Linked DNA regions of Pseudosulfitobacter pseudonitzschiae. The protein of the gene in region 1 interacts with the protein of each later gene in a pairwise test. Links are inferred from orthologs where the notes say so. Each region holds a gene or a part of one and is shown on either strand. Other genes may lie near its edges.

Evidence for each region.
Region 2: the proteins of leuS (region 1) and ligA interact in binary tests that used the Escherichia coli proteins (3 or more experiments, as listed by UniProt). The link is inferred for Pseudosulfitobacter pseudonitzschiae from one-to-one orthologs.

The regions. Positions count from the first base shown.
Region 1 is NZ_CP022415.1:2,972,092-2,981,840, forward strand. The notes cover bases 4,524-7,698. They hold leuS (leucine--tRNA ligase), read left to right. Parts: upstream 4,524-4,899; coding sequence 4,900-7,497; downstream 7,498-7,698. Other genes in these bases: SULPSESMR1_RS14665 (DUF3576 domain-containing protein), read left to right, coding at 4,524-4,824; lptE (LPS assembly lipoprotein LptE), read left to right, coding at 7,484-7,698. Also shown: SULPSESMR1_RS14640 (response regulator transcription factor), read right to left, coding at 1-518; ribA (GTP cyclohydrolase II), read left to right, coding at 680-1,768; SULPSESMR1_RS14650 (L,D-transpeptidase family protein), read left to right, coding at 1,765-2,268; SULPSESMR1_RS14655 (YggS family pyridoxal phosphate-dependent enzyme), read right to left, coding at 2,265-2,918; SULPSESMR1_RS14660 (porin), read right to left, coding at 3,034-4,008; more of SULPSESMR1_RS14665, read left to right, coding at 4,333-4,523; more of lptE, read left to right, coding at 7,699-7,951; holA (DNA polymerase III subunit delta), read left to right, coding at 7,948-8,949; SULPSESMR1_RS14685 (GFA family protein), read right to left, coding at 8,953-9,378; SULPSESMR1_RS14690 (glutathione S-transferase family protein), read left to right, coding at 9,532-9,749.
Region 2 is NZ_CP022415.1:1,703,267-1,712,801, reverse strand. What follows is about bases 2,256-5,216. They hold ligA (NAD-dependent DNA ligase LigA), read left to right. Parts: upstream 2,256-2,669; coding sequence 2,670-4,763; downstream 4,764-5,216. Other genes in these bases: recG (ATP-dependent DNA helicase RecG), read left to right, coding at 4,760-5,216. In the rest of the region: SULPSESMR1_RS08310 (LysR family transcriptional regulator), read right to left, coding at 1-332; SULPSESMR1_RS08305 (hypothetical protein), read right to left, coding at 574-1,101; SULPSESMR1_RS08300 (PRC-barrel domain-containing protein), read right to left, coding at 1,325-1,948; more of recG, read left to right, coding at 5,217-6,850; SULPSESMR1_RS25720 (hypothetical protein), read left to right, coding at 6,963-7,091; SULPSESMR1_RS08280 (methyl-accepting chemotaxis protein), read right to left, coding at 7,275-8,669; SULPSESMR1_RS08275 (iron-sulfur cluster assembly scaffold protein), read right to left, coding at 8,728-9,177; hisI (phosphoribosyl-AMP cyclohydrolase), read left to right, coding at 9,247-9,535. UniProt on the Escherichia coli protein: DNA ligase that catalyzes the formation of phosphodiester linkages between 5'-phosphoryl and 3'-hydroxyl groups in double-stranded DNA using NAD as a coenzyme and as the energy source for the reaction.

The DNA.
Region 1 (9,749 bases):
CCATCGTTGCTGCGATACAGGAACTTCAGAATGTTGGTTTCCTTCTCGGTCAGACGCACCTTTTTGTCGTCTTCGGTCACCAACATCTTCATCGACGGTTTGAACGTATACGGCCCCAGTTGGAACACTGCATCTTCCGACTGTTCATGCTGGCGCAACTGCGCGCGGATGCGGGCCAGCAGCACGGGAAACTTGAACGGCTTGGTGACATAATCATTGGCACCGGCGTCCAGACCCAGAATGGTATCGGCATCGCTGTCATGGCCGGTCAGCATCAGCACCGGCGCTTTCACCCCCTGTTTGCGCATCAGGCGGCACAGCTCGCGGCCATCGGTGTCGGGCAGGCCCACGTCCAGAATCACCAGATCGTACAGCGCCTCTTTGGCCTTGGTCATGGCCTCGGCACCATTGCCCGCCTCGAAGACGTCAAAGTCTTCGGTCATCACCAATTGCTCGCTCAGCGCCTCGCGCAGGTCTTCGTCGTCGTCGACCAGCAGAATTTTCTTCAGTTGTGCCATTTCGGGCCTCCTGTGTTCTGCACTACCAATTGAGCACCCTTCACGAAACTGGCAAGATTTGCGACAGAACTCTCACGCGGTCGTGTGCCAAACAGGGCAAATGTTTCATTTCCGGTTCGCATAGCTTACATCACCTCACAAGAAACATCAGGACGCGGCACATGGCCTTTACCCCCGACATCATCGAACAGCTTGCGCGGGCGCGCGCCGATCTGCGCATGGGCGTACCTGTGGTTCTGACCGGAGACAATGCCGCGCTGGTTCTGGCGGCGGAAACGCTCTCGCCCCAGCGATTGGCCGACATTCTGGCCCTTGGCGGTGCGCCTGTTCTGGCGATCACCGCGCGGCGGGCCGAAACACTGAAAGCGCGCGCCTATGATGGCGACCTTGCACGACTGAAACTGCCCGAAGATGCGTCGCTGACATGGGTGCAGGCCATCGCAGACCCCGCCGACGACCTGCGCAGCCCGATGAAGGGGCCGCTGCAATCCGACCGTGACGGCAGCGCCCTTGCGCACCGCGCAGCGCTGGCTTTGTGCAAATCTGCGCGGCTGTTGCCCGCCGCCGTGGTGCTGCCGATGGATGATGCCGACAGTTTTGCGGCACGGCATGCCCTGACCGCGCTGCCGCTGGCGCGGCTGGCCGATCACATCGCGTCAGCCAGCCCGCTGCATCCGATTGTGGCCGCGCGCTTGCCGATGGAGGCGTCAGAGGCAGGGCGGCTGCACATTTTCCGCCCCGAAGACGGCGCAGAGGAACATTACGCCATCGAAATCGGCCGCCCCGACCGCAGCAAGCCTGTTCTGGCACGGCTGCATTCGGCCTGTTTCACCGGCGATATTCTGGGGTCGCTGAAATGCGACTGCGGCCCGCAACTGCGCGGCGCGCTGACCCAGATGGGGGCCGAGGGCGCGGGCGTTCTGCTGTACCTCAACCAAGAGGGGCGCGGCATCGGGCTGGCCAACAAAATGCGCGCCTACTCCCTGCAAGATCAAGGCTTTGACACCGTCGAGGCCAACCACAGACTGGGATTCGAAGACGACGAACGCGACTTTCGCCTTGGCGCGGACATTCTGAAATCTATGGGGTTTTCGGCGGTGCGCCTGCTGACCAACAACCCCAAAAAGGTCGATATGATGACCACCTGCGGCATCACCGTTGCCGAACGCGTGCCGCTGAAAGTGGGCGAAAACCGCCATAACACCGCCTATCTGGCCACAAAAGCACGCAAATCGGGGCATCTGCTGTGACCCCCGCCGATATGGTTCTGACCCCGCGCGGGCTGCGCTTGGGCGGGCGGGTCTATCCCTGCACCATCGGCAAGGGCGGGCTGTCGCAGAACAAGCGCGAGGGCGATGGCGCGACCCCTGTGGGCAGTCATCGGGTTGTGGGCATATTGTACCGCCCCGACCGGATCACCGCACCCGCGCCGTGGGCCACGCCCATAGGTCCGCGCGATTTGTGGTCTGATGCCTCGGGCCGGCCGGATTACAACCATCAGGTCCGCGCGCCCTATCCCCACAGTCACGAGGCGTTGCGCCGTGCCGATCCGCTTTATGATCTGGTGATCGTGACCGACTGGAACTGGCCCGATGCCGTGGCGGGTGCCGGTTCGGCCATCTTCATGCACCGCTGGCGCAGGCCGGGCTATCCGACCGAAGGGTGCGTGGCCCTGCGCCCTGACCATCTGGCGCGGATCGCGGCGCGTATCAGCATCGGCACGCGCTTGATCATACCGCAGCTACGCTAGGCGGGAACGCGGTCCCCGAAAATGGCCGACCCTACGCGGATATGCGTAGCCCCCAGTGCCACGGCGCGCTCGAAATCGCTGCTCATCCCCATACTAAGACCTGCCAGCCCGTTGCGTTCCGCGATTTTGGCCAGCAGGGCGAAATGCAGCGCCGGCTCTTCGTCTACGGGCGGGATGCACATCAACCCGCGCACCGGCAGGTCCATTGCGCGACATTCAGCGACAAAACCATCCGCCTGCGCGGGCAGAACGCCTGCTTTCTGGTCCTCTTCGCCGGTGTTCACCTGAATAAACAACTCGGGGCAATGCCCCTCTTCCTGTGCAATCCGCGCAAGTGCCGTTGCCAGCTTGGGGCGGTCCAGCGAATGGATGGATTGAAACAGACCAAAAGCCGCCCGCGCCTTGTTGCTTTGCAACGGGCCGATCAGGTGCAGGTCGATGCCGTCGAAATCTTCGCGGAAATCGGGCCACTTGCCCATCGCCTCTTGCACGCGGTTTTCACCGAAACAGCGATGGCCCTGTTCCAGAACGGTACGGACACGGTCGTTCGGCTGTACTTTACTGACCGCGATCAACTGAACCGACCCCGCCGCACGCCCTGCGTCGGTGCAGGCTTTGGCGATCCGGTCCTGAATATCCTGAAGTCCCATGCGTCACTCCCTTTGCTGTCCCCAGATACCAAGGCAGGGGGGCGAAAGAAAAGGGGGCGCAAAAGAAAAGGGGCAGCCCCAAAGGACTGCCCCAAATCGTCAGATGCCGATCAACTTAGAAGTTGAAGCGAACACCCAGGTCGGCAACGGTGTTGCCGGCGTTGTTGTTCTGGATACCACCGCGGATGGAGGTACCGCCACCCAGGTCGTGTGTCACGCCGAAACCGTAAACGGTGTCAACGTAGTTTTCTTGGTCGAGAACAACGACGTTCATACGTGTTGCAGCGCCGATGTCAAAGCCGGCGTTGATCGCGAACGCGTCGCCCTGTGTGCCGTTGTTTGCATAGCCGAATGTCAGGTCAGCAATGCCAACCGAACCGGAAACTGTCAGAGCAGCTTCGGTGTCTGTCACGATGTCGGAGTCTTGCAGACCCAGAGCAACGGTCCAGCCGCTGAACGTGTAAGCAACGTGAGCTGCAAGACGGTCGCCTTCCAGAACGCCGTTAAAGGCAGCACCAGTGTCCAACTCGGCATACGACAGGTGCATGCTCAGGTCGCCCATGGAGTACATGACTTCAACACCGTTGCGGCCCGCAGCGCCGTTACCATCGGAGTCATAGGTATCCGAGAACGCGCCAGCGCCGTTGATGATGTAGTCATACGACAGGCCTGTCAGACCCAACTCTGTGGGGTACATGCCGGGCATGGAGTCGATCGCGCCAAAGATGTTGCCAACGCCGACTTCCAGACCACCGGAGCGAACGAAGAAACGAACGCCGTTGATGCCGCCTTCAAGACGATCAGCACGGTAAGCGCCGGAGTTGGACGAAGAATCTTGACCCAAACGGTCACCATTTGCCGAACCGTCGTTATCCTGTTGGATACGCGCACGGGCACCGAAAACGATACCGGAGTCGGACTCGGCTGTCGCGTCGATTTGCAGACGGAAACGGCTGGTGATTGTTGTTTCGTTAGCGGCACCTTCAACGTGGATGATACCAAAACGACCGTAGCCGCCGAATGTAACGTCTGCAGCTGCGACACCAGCGGTGGCGACCAGAGCAGTCGTGGCGAAGAGAACTTTTTTCATGAGTTGTCCCTCGAGTTTCAAATTTCACATGCCCACGTCGGGGAATCCGATGAGGGTATGAAGGGTGTTTCCCTCTTTTGCCCCCATGTTGGCAAGCAAAGTGCATCGCAGCGAGACAATGTGTTCGACTATTGATGCAGCTTTGCCACACCACATTTTTGGCATACTCCTGAAAACAGTTCGGCCATGCCGCTGCGAGGGGCATTTACATTATAATGTATACACCGGCGAATTCACCCCAAACGCGGCAGTTTCCGACATAGACCTTGCCCCGACACCCTTGCTTGGGTAGACCAAGTGCCAAACAGGCATAGGTGTGCAGGTATGGGGCTCAAATCCTTCTTTAAATTCGCAGGTGTCATTGTGGCCCTTGGCGCATTGACAGCGTGTGGCTCGCTTGGACGCATCGGCAGTCCTGCGACCGAACGTCCGGAGCATTATTCGGACCCAACCCACCCACGGAATATCGACACAACCAACACGATCTGGAACGCGTTCAACCGCAAATCGAACGAGACCGAAGTGTTGGTGAACCGCTATATCTGGCAGGCTTCGCTGGAAGTGCTGGATTTCCTGCCCGTGCAAACGGTCGACCCGTTCACCGGTGTGATCGTCACGGGATATGGCACGCCGCCGGGTGGCGGACAGGCGTATCGCGCCACTGTGTTGATCAAAGATCCCGCTTTGGACGCGCGTTCGCTGAACGTGGCGCTGCAAAACCGTGGCGGTCCGGCAAGTGCCGCCACCACACGCGCGATCGAGGACGCGATCCTGACCCGCGCACGTCAGTTGCGGATCACCGACAACAGGCTTTAAGCGCCGGACAAATCACTTTAACAGTTGCGCCGGGCCATTCGCCCGGCGTTTTCGTGTCAGACAGGACAATTGCACATGCCCAGTTATACCCCCTCCGATATCGAAGCCCGTTGGCAGGACGCGTGGGACAAGGCCGGAATTTTCCAAGCCAAACGCGACAAGAGCCGCCCCAAATATTACGTGCTGGAAATGTTCCCCTATCCGTCGGGCCGCATCCACATGGGCCATGTGCGCAACTATACGCTGGGCGACGTGGTGGCGCGCTATAAGATGGCAACGGGGCACAACGTGCTGCACCCGATGGGCTGGGATGCCTTTGGAATGCCCGCAGAAAACGCCGCAATGGCCATTGGCGGCCATCCCCGCGACTGGACCTATAACAACATCAAGGACATGCGCGGGCAGATGAAACCGCTGGGCCTGTCGATCGACTGGTCGCGCGAATTTGCCACCTGTGATCCGGAATATTACGGGCAACAGCAGGCGCTGTTCCTTGATTTCCTTGATGCGGGTCTGGTCCACCGCAAGAACGCACAAGTGAACTGGGATCCGGTCGACATGACCGTTCTGGCCAACGAACAGGTGATCGACGGCAAAGGCTGGCGTTCCGGCGCCGAGGTCGAACGGCGCGAGCTGACGCAGTGGTTTTTCAAGATTTCCGACATGGCCGGAGAGCTGAAAGACGCATTGGACGGTCTGGACAACTGGCCCGCCAAGGTGCGGCTGATGCAGGAAAACTGGATCGGCGAATCGCGCGGGCTGCAATTTGCCTTTTCACTGATCGGCCAGCCGGATGATGGCGCGCCTGCGCCCGAAGGCTTTGACCGCATCGAAGTTTACACCACGCGCCCCGACACGCTGGCCGGTGCGTCCTTTGTCGGCATCTCGCCCGATCATCCGCTGGCGAGAACGCTGGAGCGTGACAACGCCAGTATTGCAGCATTTAACGCCGAATGTCGCAAGGGCGGCACCACCGCCGCCGAGATCGAGACCGCCGAGAAGCTGGGTTTCGACACCGGCCTGCGCGTGCGCCATCCCTTTGATACATCGTGGGAGCTGCCCGTCTATATCGCCAACTTCATCCTGATGGACTATGGCACCGGCGCGATCTTTGGCTGCCCTGCGCATGACGAACGCGATCTGGAGTTTGCCCGCAAATACGATTTGCCGGTGACATCTACCTTTGTGCCCACCGACACCGAAGGGTTCACCGCCCCCGAAGACGGCGGCGCGGCCTTTGTGCCCGGCAAGGACGTGACCGTGCATTTCAGCCGCCCGCTGGGTGGCGAGCCCCGCAACATGACCGGCGACGCAGCCGTCATCGAGGCGATCGAGACCTGCGAGACAAACGGCGTGGGCCAAGGCGTGACCAAATACCGGCTGCGCGACTGGGGTCTGTCGCGTCAGCGGTATTGGGGTTGCCCGATTCCCGTGGTGCATTGCGAAACCTGCGGCGTGGTCCCCGAAAAGAAAGAGAACCTGCCGATCGAGCTGCCCTACGACGTCAGCTTTGACACGCCCGGCAACCCGCTGGACCGTCACCCCACGTGGCGCGACTGTGCCTGCCCCAAATGCGGCGCACCGGCGCAACGCGAAACCGACACGATGGACACCTTCGTTGATTCGTCGTGGTACTATGCCCGTTTCACAGCACCCCGCGCCGACACGCCCACCAACGCCGAGGATGCCGCGTACTGGATGAATGTCGATCAGTACATCGGCGGTGTCGAGCACGCGATCCTGCACCTGCTTTATTCACGCTTCTTCGCCCGCGCGATGCAGATCACCGGCCACCTGCCTGCGACGGCGATCGAGCCGTTCGACGCGCTCTTTACCCAAGGGATGGTGACCCACGCAATCTACCAAACCGCTGGCGACAATGGCCGCCCTGTCTATCACTATCCCGAAGCGGTCGAGATGAAAGGCGATCGGGCGTTTCTGAAAGACGGCGGCACCGAGGTTGAAATCGTTCCCTCGGCCAAAATGTCAAAGTCCAAGAACAACGTGGTCGATCCGCTGAACATCATCTCGGCCTATGGTGCCGACACCGCGCGCTGGTTCGTTCTGTCCGACAGCCCCCCCGAACGCGACGTGGAATGGACCGCCTCGGGGGCCGAGGCCGCGTATAAACATCTCAGCCGTGTCTGGAACATCTCGCACCGGATCACTGACATGGATCAAAATGCAGCGGGCGAAGGCGACGACGACCTGCTGCGGGCGATGCACAAGTGCATCCACGACGTGACCGTGGCAATTGAATCTTTCGGCTTCAACGCAGCCATCGCCAAGCTTTATGCCTTTACCGCCACCTTGCAGAAATCCAAGGCAGGTCATCCGGCACAGCGCACGGCAATCATAACACTGGCCCAGCTGATGGCCCCCATGACACCCCACCTTGCCGAGGCGATCTGGTCGCATCAGGGCGGCGCGGGTCTGATTACACTGGCGGAATGGCCACAGGCGGACGCGGCAATGATGGTCGATGACACCGTGACCCTGCCGATCCAGATCAACGGCAAACGGCGCGGCGAAATCACCGTTCCTGCGGATATGTCAAAGGAAGATGTTGAAAAGCTGGCTCTGGACAGCCAACCTGTGCAAAAGGCCCTGAACGGGGGCCAGCCGAAAAAGGTGATCGTGGTGCCGGGACGGATCGTCAATGTCGTTGTATAAAACCCTGCTTGCTCTGCCGTTGTTGGCTGCGTGCGGTTTTGCGCCCGTTTACGGACCGCAAGGGGCAGGCACGGCCCTGCAAGGCCGGGTTTTGGTCGAAGCCCCCGACACCCGCGACGACCAACTGATGCTGCAACAGATCGAACGCCGTCTTGGGCGCGCGGATACGCCTGCATTCGATCTGGGGATTGACCTGATCGTAACCCAAGAAGGGCTGGCCATCGACTCCGACGGCGACATCGACCGATACAACCTGCTGGGTACCGCCACATATATCCTGACCAACTCTGCCAATGGCGCGGTTGTCGGCACCGGCACTGTCACCAATTTCACCGGCTACTCTGCCACTGGCACCACCGTGGCAACGCTGGCCGCCGAAAGCGATGCCCGCAAGCGGCTGATGACGGTTCTGGGTGACATGATCGTGGACCGGCTGATCGCCACCAAACTATGAAACTGGCGGGTGCGCAGGCGAACGGCTATTTCGCCAAACCCGATCCGAACAGCACCGGCATCCTGATTTACGGGGCCGACGCCATGCGCGTGGCGCTGAAACGCCAGCAAATGCTCAAGGCGCTGATCGGCGACAAGGGCGAAGAGGAAATGCGTCTGACCCGCATCCCCGCCGCCGACCTGCGCAAAGATCCCGCGATGCTGCTGGATGCGGTCAAGGCCATCGGTTTTTTCCCCGGTCCCCGCGCCGCCTTTGTCGAAGATGCCAACGAAAACAACGCCGAGACGATCATCGCGGCGCTGGCCGACTGGCAGGCAGGTGATGCACAAATCATCGTGTCGGCGGGCGCGCTCAAACCGACATCAAAGCTGCGCAAAGCCTTTGAAAGCCACAAGTCGGCGCTGGCAGTCGGAATTTACGACAACCCGCCCACCCGCGACGAAATCGAATCCGCCCTGCGCGAGGCGGGGGTTACCGCCCCCGACCGCGCGGTGATGGATATGCTGAACGATCTGGCCCGCGATCTGGACCCCGGTGATTTCCGTCAGACGCTGGAAAAAATCAGCCTGTACAAACACGGCGACAGCACCCCGCTGACCGCCGAAGACATCGTCGCCAACGCCCCCACCTCGACCGAGGCGGACGTGGACGACGTGCTGTTGGTCGTGGGCGATGGCCGCGCCGCCGACATCGGGCCGGTTATGCGAAAGCTACAGGCCCAAGGGGTGACCGCAGTAACCCTGTGCATCGGAGCGATGCGCCATTTCCGCAGTCTGCACCGCGCCGCAGTGGACACTTCAGGCCGCCCGCCAATCTGGGGGCCGAACCGCGACCGGATGCTGGCACAGGCCCGCAACTGGGGACCGGCCAAGCTGGAAACCGCGCTGACGGTGCTGACCGATACCGACCTTGCCCTACGCTCTGCGGGACAGCACGCGCCTGCCATGGCGCTGGTCGAACGCGCCTTTATCCGGCTGGCGATGCTGGGCGCGCGCTAGGCTTCAGCCGGGTGCGAACATGGCCATCACCTCGGCCTCGGTCATTTTTTGCGTTTCGCCGGCGAACGCATAGCCGTCCGGTTTCAAATCAATGAAAATCTCGCCATCCAGCGTAATGTTGGCCACATTGTCCAGCGTTCCCATCCCCACATGATACGTGCCATGATGCGGCCCCTGTGCGGTGACGCGATAATAGATACTGGACCCGCAAGAGCTGCAAAAGGCCCGCTCGGCCCAAGGCGACGATGTATAAACGGTCAGATTGTCCTGCCCTTGCAGGTCAAAGTCTTGTGCGGCGACCTCGATCCCCAGATAAACGCCCCCCGACCACTTGCGGCACATGCCGCAATGGCAGGCGCCTGTGTGACTTACGTCTGCCGTGACGCTATAGCGGACTGCGCCGCAAAGACAGGATCCTGTTCGTGCCATCTTGGTTCTCCTCTTCTGGAACAAAGACAACCTATCCACCGGTGATGACAATTTTTGTCAGCACGCTGTTACGTCCGGACACATTGCGTGCAACGCCTTGCGTCTCGATCCCGAGCCACGCCATCCTTGGCCCAAAATTCAGGAGAACTGGTTATGTACACTGTCATCGGCGCCACCAAGACCCGGACGCTGCGCGTGATGTGGCTGCTTGAGGAATTGGGCGAAGCATACGAACAAGAGCCTGCAAACCCACATTCGGATACAGCGCTACAGCACAACATGCTGGGTAAAATCCCGGCGCTGATCGACGACGGCCACAGCCTGACCGACAGTGTGGCGATCATGACCTATCTTGCCGACAAACATGGCAA
Region 2 (9,535 bases), 1.3 Mb from region 1 along the record:
GAATCCAGCCAGCGAAATCCTAACCCTGGCCAGAGTGAATATTGTGCACCGATACTGATTGCTCTCTTGTAGCCATCCGGAATGGAGATTTTTTGACGGGACTCTTCCCAGATTTTTAGAAGACTCAGGGCATAGGGTTCAAATTGCTGACCCTCGGCTGTGAGTACCGCCCCAGCCTTTGACCGAGTGAACAGTTGGTGACCCAGACTGTCCTCGAGACGTTGAATACGTAGGCTGATAGCAGATTGCGTCACGAAGAGCCGACCCCGCGCCGCGACGAACGAGCCGGTGTTGGCGACTTCGATAAATGTCTTGATCAGGGTGATATCCATAAGAATAATATGCCTCAACGATCTTTCTGACGAGCTTTAAGTAACCCCCCCGAACCCCTCAAGTAGAGACTCTAAGTCTTGATATGCTGAAAGCTAAATAGATGCAGTTTTGTTTAATTTTCAACTCAATAGGGCAGCTGTCTGCTCGTTTCCACCGAAGAAACCGGGAGGACGGTGCCTTTACAAACGCAAGTGGTCGCCGCAACCAGCGACGACCATTCGTGTAAAAATTAGGTGAAAGTTAATTCTTGCCGCCAGATGTGGCTGGGTTCAACTTTTCGACTTCTGCTACAACGGAATCTGCAAAGCCGTTAATCATCGCTGTATAAAAATCGCTCTGTGAGGGGGCGATTACCACATATCCCTCTGGTATGGCTTGGTCTGCTGCATATGCTGCAATGTTGACTGGGAAGCTTTGACCGCCGATATCGTTATTTGGGTCAGAAATATCCACCACCCCTTGGATTTCATTGAAATCGTTGGAGCCAACCAGCATCGGATTGCCGTTCAGGGAAATTTGACGAATATCGATGCGGATTGTGGGGTCACTTGCATCATCACTTGTCAGTACGCGAGAGGCTATGGCTGTCTGCAGGTCAGCTTCGATTTCTGGGAAGACCTGCAAGGCGTTGCTGTTTGTAGCAGCTGACATTGAAGCTTCGACATTGATGTCCGAGAATTCCACTTGTTCCTGAGCCGCAGCCGCCGAACACCACATTGCAACGCTCACTCCAGTTGCAAGTCCGATTATCTTGAGAGAATCTAACATTGTTGAGTCCACTTCTAATTTTATGCTGCGAGCCAAAATGCTCTTAGCGAATATGAGAGCACAACGTCTGTTAGAGTGGATTGGTTCCTCAACGGCAGCCAGAGGTAGGCGGAGTTATGCCTGCGGTGGTCAGACGTATTGACCAAATGGTTCAGGTGAAAATCTGGGACTCGTCTTTCAAAACAGCCCCCAATCTTAAAGGTTTGGGGGCTACTTACCTCGGTCAGTCGGACAGCTTGTCCTTTGTTTCTTCGATGGAATTGGTATCGTCCGTGACTGTCGCATCAGCATCTTTGGTAGCTGTGTCTGCGGTTGCGTCATCTGAAGCAGGGGTATCCGTTGATGTCTCGTCGCGAGTTGCTGGTTCGGACGCCGTACCTGCGTCTTCTGTCGTGTCAGCACTAGCCAAAAATTCACCCAGCTGTGTGTCATCCGGCAGGCTTTCAAGCTCAGTTTCGTCGATTTCCGGACGCTCTTTCAGCGCTTCTTTCGTCGTATCCAGCTTTATCATCTGCTGCTCCGCGTCAAAGGTTAAATCTTCGAGTGGTAGAGTAACAGTATATTCGCCAAGGCCGAGAAAGCCACCGACGCCGACTACTACATTTGCTCCGCCGTCACGGTCAATAATGTAGTCGATATCGCCAATTGTATCACCATTGGGATCATAAACGTTTTTTCCGATGATGTTGCCTACGGTCATTTCACTGATTGAGCTGAATTTAGGGGCGATCGCCGGTTCTGTTGCCGTAGTCGGGTCGGCGCTCGGTGTGCCGGTGATCTGAGCAATCGCTCCACTCGCGATCAACGCGGACACAGCAGTTGTCACCATGAATGTCCTGAGTGTCATTTTTTTCACTTCGTTTGTTTTGAATAGTAGTAATCCAACATGCAGGTGAGAAAGTTGGTTCCAGAAGTTTCACGTGGAAACGTGAAGCAGGCAAAGATCTGCTTGCGTCGACCCGACATCAACGATTTTCCGCCTATAATTGAGCACTGATCAGAATACATTCTGTCATGGCGTCGCTCAAAATATCTGCTCTCATTTGGTCTTGAACATCGTGTTGATGATCTCGGCCACACGCCCTAGTGCAATTGCGTGACCTGCTGGATCCAGCGGTATAAGTTTCGCACTTTGTTTTCGCTTTGTCCGTATAATTTTGGCAGACAAGCCGTTGAATCTGCGCCTAAGCTAAGAAATTTTGAACCATCTTTACGGTGGCATGGACGAGCCCGAGTTGAAGATTATCGACGTGTTCATTTGCAAACTGCGCAAAAAGCTCAGCACGGCGACCGGTGGGCAGAACTATATCGAAACGGTCTGGGGGCGCGGTTATGTCCTGTGTGATCCCGAACCCGGTGTGCTGTCGGGGGACGACCGCCAGCGACTGGCCATCGGTGCATAAACGCGGGATCTGCACCGGTTCACGCAAGGTGTAAGAACATTACGACCGCGTGCGCAGACATTTCTGACCGGAATGAACTGGACCTGCTCCTGTCACGCTTCTATCTCTAGGGCGCGACATCACGAAAGAGGCAGGTCCGTGTCCGACACCATCTTGATTGCAGACATGACCGACACGCAGGCGCGTGACGAACTGGCCCGGCTGGCCAAGATTCTGGGAGATGCGAACCGCGCCTATCACACCGAAGACGCGCCCCGGATCAGTGATGCCGATTATGACGCGCTGAAACGGCGCAACGCTGAAATCGAGGCGCACTTTCCCGAACTCAAACGCAATGACAGCCCCAGCGATCAAGTGGGAGCGGAGCCTGCTGACGGGTTCTCGAAATTGCGGCACGCAGTTTCCATGCTGTCGCTGTCCAATGCCTTTGAAACCGAGGACGTCGATGATTTCGACATGCGGATTCGCAAATACCTTGGCCTTGGCGCAGAAGTACCGCTGCACTATACCGCAGAGCCCAAGATTGACGGATTGTCCCTGTCGCTGCGCTATGAAGACGGCGTGTTGGTATCTGCGGCCACCCGTGGCGACGGACAGGTGGGTGAAAACGTCACCGCCAACGCTTTGACCATCGACGACATCCCGCAGCGCATCGAAGACGCCCCCGCCATCCTTGAAGTGCGCGGCGAGGTTTATATGAGCCATGCGGATTTTGAGGCCCTGAACGCCCGCCACCTGGAACGGGGGGGCAAAACCTTTGCTAATCCGCGCAATGCGGCTGCCGGATCGCTGCGCCAGCTTGATGCGTCGATCACCCGCGCCCGACCGCTGAAGTTTTTCGCCTACACTTGGGGTCAGATTTCCCGACCTTTGGCCGAAACCCAGATGGCGGCAATTGAGCAGTTGGCGCAGATGGGATTTCAAACCAACCCGCTGACGCAACTTTGCGACAGCCCTGCCGGAATGCTGGCCCATTACACCAAAATCGAACAGATGCGCAGCCAGCTTGGCTATGATATCGACGGCGTGGTCTACAAAGTGAACGACCTGGCGTTGCAGGGCCGGTTGGGCTTTCGGTCAACCACGCCACGGTGGGCCATCGCTCATAAATTTCCCGCCGAACTGGCATGGACGCGATTGGAATCCATCGACATTCAGGTCGGCCGCACCGGCGCGCTTAGCCCCGTGGCGCGCCTGGCGCCGGTCACGGTGGGCGGTGTCGTGGTCGCAAATGCTACGCTGCACAACGAAGATTACATTGCGGGCCGCGATTCCAAGGGCGGAGAGATTCGCGAGGGCAAGGATATCCGTATCGGTGACTGGGTTCAGGTCTACCGTGCAGGTGATGTGATCCCTAAAGTCGCTGATGTTGACCTGAGCAAGCGCCCCGCAGATGCCACGCCGTTCGTGTTTCCCCAGACCTGCCCCCAGTGCGACAGCGACGCCATCCGCGAGCCGGGTGACGCGGTGCGCCGTTGTTCCGGCGGGCTGATCTGCCCTGCGCAGGCCGTTGAAAAACTGAAACATTTTGTGTCGCGTAGTGCCTTTGACATCGACGGTTTGGGCGCCAAGCAGGTCGAACAGTTCCATGCAGACGGCTGGATTGCCGAGCCTGCGGATATTTTCACCCTGCGCGACCGCTATGGCAGCGGCATGCAACAGTTGAAAAACCGCGAGGGCTGGGGTGAAAAGTCGGCCACCAATCTTTTTGACGCCATTGACGACCGCCGCCAAATCCCGCTGGGGCGGCTGATCTTTGGTCTTGGTATTCGTCACGTCGGCGAAGCGGCGTCAAACCTGCTGGCGTTGCACTATGGTACGTGGGCCGCGTTTGCCGATGCAATGGATGTCGCTGTCGATCCGGAAAGCGACGCGTGGGGCGATCTGACGGGCATCGACGGTGTGGGCTCTGTAATGGCCGGATCGCTGACCGCCGCTTTTGCCCAAGAAACCGAGCGCGCCGCCATTGACCGGCTAATCGCCCATCTGGAGGTGCAGGCAGCCGAGCGTCCCGACACCTCGGCAAGCCCTGTGGCAGGCAAAATCGTGGTCTTTACCGGCACCCTCGAAAAGATGACTCGCGCCGAGGCCAAAGCACGGGCCGAAAGTCTGGGTGCGAAAGTCTCGGGCTCGGTCAGCGCCAAGACCGATATTCTGGTCGCAGGGCCGGGGGCGGGATCGAAGGCAAAGAAAGCCACCGAACTGGGCATCGAAACACTGGACGAAGACGGCTGGCTGGCGTTGATCGAGGGCGCATGAGCGGGCGCCCCGAACCGCTGTTTCCGCTTTTTGCTGAAGTGCAAACGCTGGACGGTGTTGGCCCCAAAACGGCTGATTTACTGGCCCATACCGGTATCACCACGCCGCGTGATCTGCTGTTCACGCTTCCGCACACCGGCATCGACCGCACCCCGCGCACCACGCTGAAAGATGCGCCGTTGCCCGGCACCTACACGGTGATCGTCACCGTGGGCCACCACCAGCCGCCGCGTAGCCGGGGCGGGGCGTACCGCATCACGGTCGAGGACAGTGAGACCGCCTTTCAGATCGTTTTCTTCCGTGGTCGGGCCGATTTCCTGTTGCATCAACTTCCCGAAGGGGCACGGCGCGTGGTGTCTGGCAAGGTCGAGATGTTCGACGGCATGGCGCAGATGCTGCACCCTGATCACATCCTGCCCGAGACCGAAGCAGGTGATATTCCGGCATTCGAGGCGGTCTATCCGCTGACGGCCGGTATTACGCAAAAGGTGATGTGGAAGGCCACACGCGGGGCCCTGACCCGTGTGCCAGAGATGGCCGAATGGATTGATCCCGCGCAATTGGCACACGCGAAATGGCCTGATTTCACCCAAGCCGTCGCGCAGGCCCATGCTCCGCAATCGCTGCGCGACATTGCGATCACCGCACCCGCACGCGAGCGGTTGGCCTATGACGAATTTATGGCCCATCAGATCACATTGGCCTTGGCCCGCGCTGCCGAGCGACGCAAACCCGGGCGGTCCAGCGTGGCCACGGGCGCGTTGCAGCGCAAGGTTCTGGCCGCGCTGCCCTACCGTCCCACAGGTGCGCAGGAGCGCGCGATTGCCGAGATCACCGAAGATATGGCGCAGCCGCACCGGATGAACCGCTTGTTGCAGGGCGATGTGGGGGCGGGCAAAACATTGGTCGCGTTCATGGCGCTGCTGGTCGCGGTCGAGGCGGGCGGGCAGGGCGTGTTGATGGCGCCCACGGAAATCCTTTCGCGTCAACATCTTGAAGGGTTGCAGCCATTGGCCGAGGACGCGGGCGTGGTGTTGGAACTGTTGACAGGGCGTGACAAAGGCACCGAACGCAAAGCCAAACTGGCGGCATTGGCCGACGGGCGCATTCAGATTTTGGTGGGCACCCATGCGGTGTTTCAGAAGGATGTAGTTTTTAACGACCTGCGGCTTGCGATCATTGACGAACAGCATCGCTTTGGCGTGCGGCAACGGCTGGCGCTGGGGTCCAAGGGCGCGCAGGCGGATGTGCTGGTGATGACCGCCACGCCAATCCCGCGGTCGCTGTCGCTGGCGCAATATGGCGATATGGATGTGTCTGTGCTGGACGAAAAGCCGCCCGGACGCAAACCGATCCGCACGGCACTGGTCAGTACGGGCCGCATGGACGAGGTGATCGACCGTTTGCGCCGGGCGATTGCCAAGGGGCAGCAATGCTATTGGGTCTGTCCATTGGTCGAGGAAAGCGAAGCAGTCGATCTGACGTCGGCGGGCGAGCGGTTTAAACGGTTGCGTGCTGCACTGGGTGAAGGCGTGGTCGGGCTGGTGCATGGCCAGATGCCCTCCGCAGAAAAAGACGCGGCGATGGCGGCGTTTCAGGCGGGTGAAACCTCGGTTTTGGTGGCCACTACCGTGATCGAAGTGGGGGTGAACGTGCCCAACGCCACCATTATGGTGATCGAGCGTGCCGAGATTTTTGGTCTGGCCCAGCTGCACCAGCTGCGCGGACGTGTCGGGCGGGGTGAAGCGGCCTCGACCTGTTTGCTGATGTATCAGGCACCACTGAGCGAGACCGGTCAAAAACGTCTGGAGGTTCTGCGCGAAACCGAAGACGGATTTGTAATCGCCGAAACCGACCTGCAAATGCGGGGGGCGGGCGATGTGATCGGCACCGCGCAATCGGGACTGCCGCGGTTTGCCGTTGCCGACCTTGAGCGGCAGGCGGGGTTGATGGCCATTGCACAAAGTGATGCACGCAAGCTGTTGGCCGATGACCCCAAGTTGGAAACCCCGCGCGGCAAGGCTGCGCGCATGTTGTTGTGGTTGATGCGACAGGATGAAGACATCCGTTTGATTTCAGTGGGTTAGCTGTGGATTCCGTTTTGATCTTCCACTAAGTTCGCAAATGTTCCTATAAAGTTCTTTACAGAGCGTTAAGGATGTGAGAACAAAGGGGCAACAAAGAACGGGAGATGCCCAGATGACCACCATGCGAATGATCAAATCCATCGCCACCCGCGCTGAAAGCACATTGTTGCAAGATGCGATGGGCGCTGCTGCTTTGATGGTGATGCTGGTTGTCGGATTGCACCTGCCTGCATTTGTCTGATTTTCTGCCTGCGATGTCGTGCCGGCTGTCCGGCGTATCTGTCCCAAATTGATGCGCTTTAACGGGATTGCCTGTCCCAAGTTAACCAAGATCCCCCTTGGCTGGACATTCCGGATCCCACACGATAGCCGCTTTTCCTGCGCCGCCATCCTATACGGGATGCGCGGCGTTTTTTTTGTTGCGTCAGAACGTATAGGCCAGCCGCAAGCCGCCCCAATGGGTGCCGTTGATAATGATCGGGGCCGACAGATCCTTCATCATGGTGAAATTGCCGCCCCCCATGTCGCGGCGGTAGACCTGTAACAGAAACGGATCGGTGTTGCGCCCCGCCTTCAGGCCGACGCGATCATCAAAAATGCGTCGATTGCGGCAGTTGGCTACATTCCACACCGGATCGGGCCCCTGCGGCTGCGAGAATTTGCGATTGTGCGTCGGTAAATAGCCGTTCACATCCACCGCAGCACAGAACACCACACGATCGTCAAAGCGCAACGCGGGTTCCTGAATGTCCGGCATCACCTGATCCATCAGCGTGGTAAAGCCGGTCATGACCTGTTCCGGCGCACTGCCCGGCACCGGCCGGTAGGTGCGGTCGAACATCTGTGTACGCGTGATTCGCCCTTGGGCAAGAGCCTGTTCCAGACGGGTGCTGGCGGTGGCCGCGCTTTGCCGCACATAGTCGATCAGCGGTGCGTCTTTGGTGGTGCCGCCTAATGCCGCACTGGTCTGTACGATCTGTTCCGATCGGTCAATCAAACGGTTGATCCGCTGGTGCGTGGATTTGATGCCTCTGGTGGTAAGTGTGACCGCAGTTTCGATCCCCGCAAGGTTTGGCGAGAAGCTGGCCATCGCCACATCCACCACCTGTGCGCGATCGGCGATTTTTTCAACCTGATCAAAGGCCCCCTGCATCGAGCTTTCGATCTGGGTCAGCGCGGTGTCGCTGGCGGCGGTCAGATCAATAACAGTTCCAGCGGTGGTCGCGATGGTCTTTGCCTCGGTGCCCAGTTGGGTCATCCAGTCGGTCAGTGCCTCGATGTTGCGGGTGATGCGGGTGGCGGCGTCCTTGGTTTTCTGGCTCAATTCGTTGATTGCTTCGGCCACCACGGCAAAGCCGCGCCCGCTGTCGCCCGCGCGGGCCGCTTCGATCTTGGCGTTGATGGCCAGAGTGTTCACCTGCATCGCAATGGCTGCGATCTGGGTGTTGTTGTCATTCACCGCGTCCAGCGTGTCGCTGATGGTCAGGGTGCGTTTGCGCAGCTCTTGCACCCAACCGGCAACTTCGGTGGTTCGGGTGCCAAGGCCGCGTATGGTACTGGCCGAGGATTTCACGTTCTGCGCAGCATCGCGGGTGCTTTTGGTTAGTGCTGTGGTGGCATCGCAGACTTCCGCATTGGCAATTTCAATCTTGGTGGCCGATTGGGTCAGAGCCGCCAGCGCAGTGCGTTGTTCGCGGGCCTGGGTTTCGACAACGTCCAAAAACCCGGCGAGATCGACAATTTCGTAACCCAATTCTGACGCGCGCGCAGACAGCCGGTTGATCTGTTGAAGTTCGGAAAACTCGGAATGTGTAGTCATCTCGCCCCGCCAGTTGGTGTTTACTGGCTAGCACCGATTGGTTCACAAGTTCCTAATATCAGGCGCAATTGGCCTGCAAGGCCTGTTGCGTCGCCTCGGCGGCAGCTTCGATACTTAGCAATATGGACGCATGGCGGTTGCGGTATTCGCGTGCCGGTTCCAGCACCTTATAGCCGTCAAACGGAGCCTGCGGCGCTGGTCCTGCATCCTTTAGCATCGCGCGCAACTGGTCGCGGGCGGTTTCAACCTCGGCCAGCGTGCGCCCGATCACGGCGCCGCCGGTTACGGCTGCGGCTGCCTGACCCAGCGCGCATGCCTTCACATCTTGACCAAAGGCCACAATCACACCGTCCTGCACGCTGACATCCACCGTCACGGTCGATCCGCACAGCGGCGCACGTTTCTTGACCGTGGCACCAGGAGAGGCAAGCCGCTCGCGGTGGGGGATATTGGTGGCCAGCGCCAAAATCTGGCCCGAGTAAAGTTTGATAAGGTCGCTGTCAGCCATGTCCGCTTTCCTTTCGGTCTGGCTTGATACATAAGCGCCTCGGCCCAAGATGCAAAAAGGTTTTCTGTGATGTCCCGCCAAAGTTTTGATCCCGCGACGCTAACCTATAACGACGCAGGGCTGATCCCCGCAATCGCGCAGGACGTCACCACCGGCGAGGTGCTGATGATGGCGTGGATGAACGCAGATTCCATTGCCCGAACGCTGGAAACCGGCAAGGTCACCTATTGGTCCCGCTCACGTCAGGCATTCTGGATCAAGGGCGAGACATCGGGGCACGTGCAGGAATTGGTCGATTTCCGTTTTGATTGCGACAGCGATTGCCTGCTGGTCGTGGTCAACCAGACGGGGCCAGCCT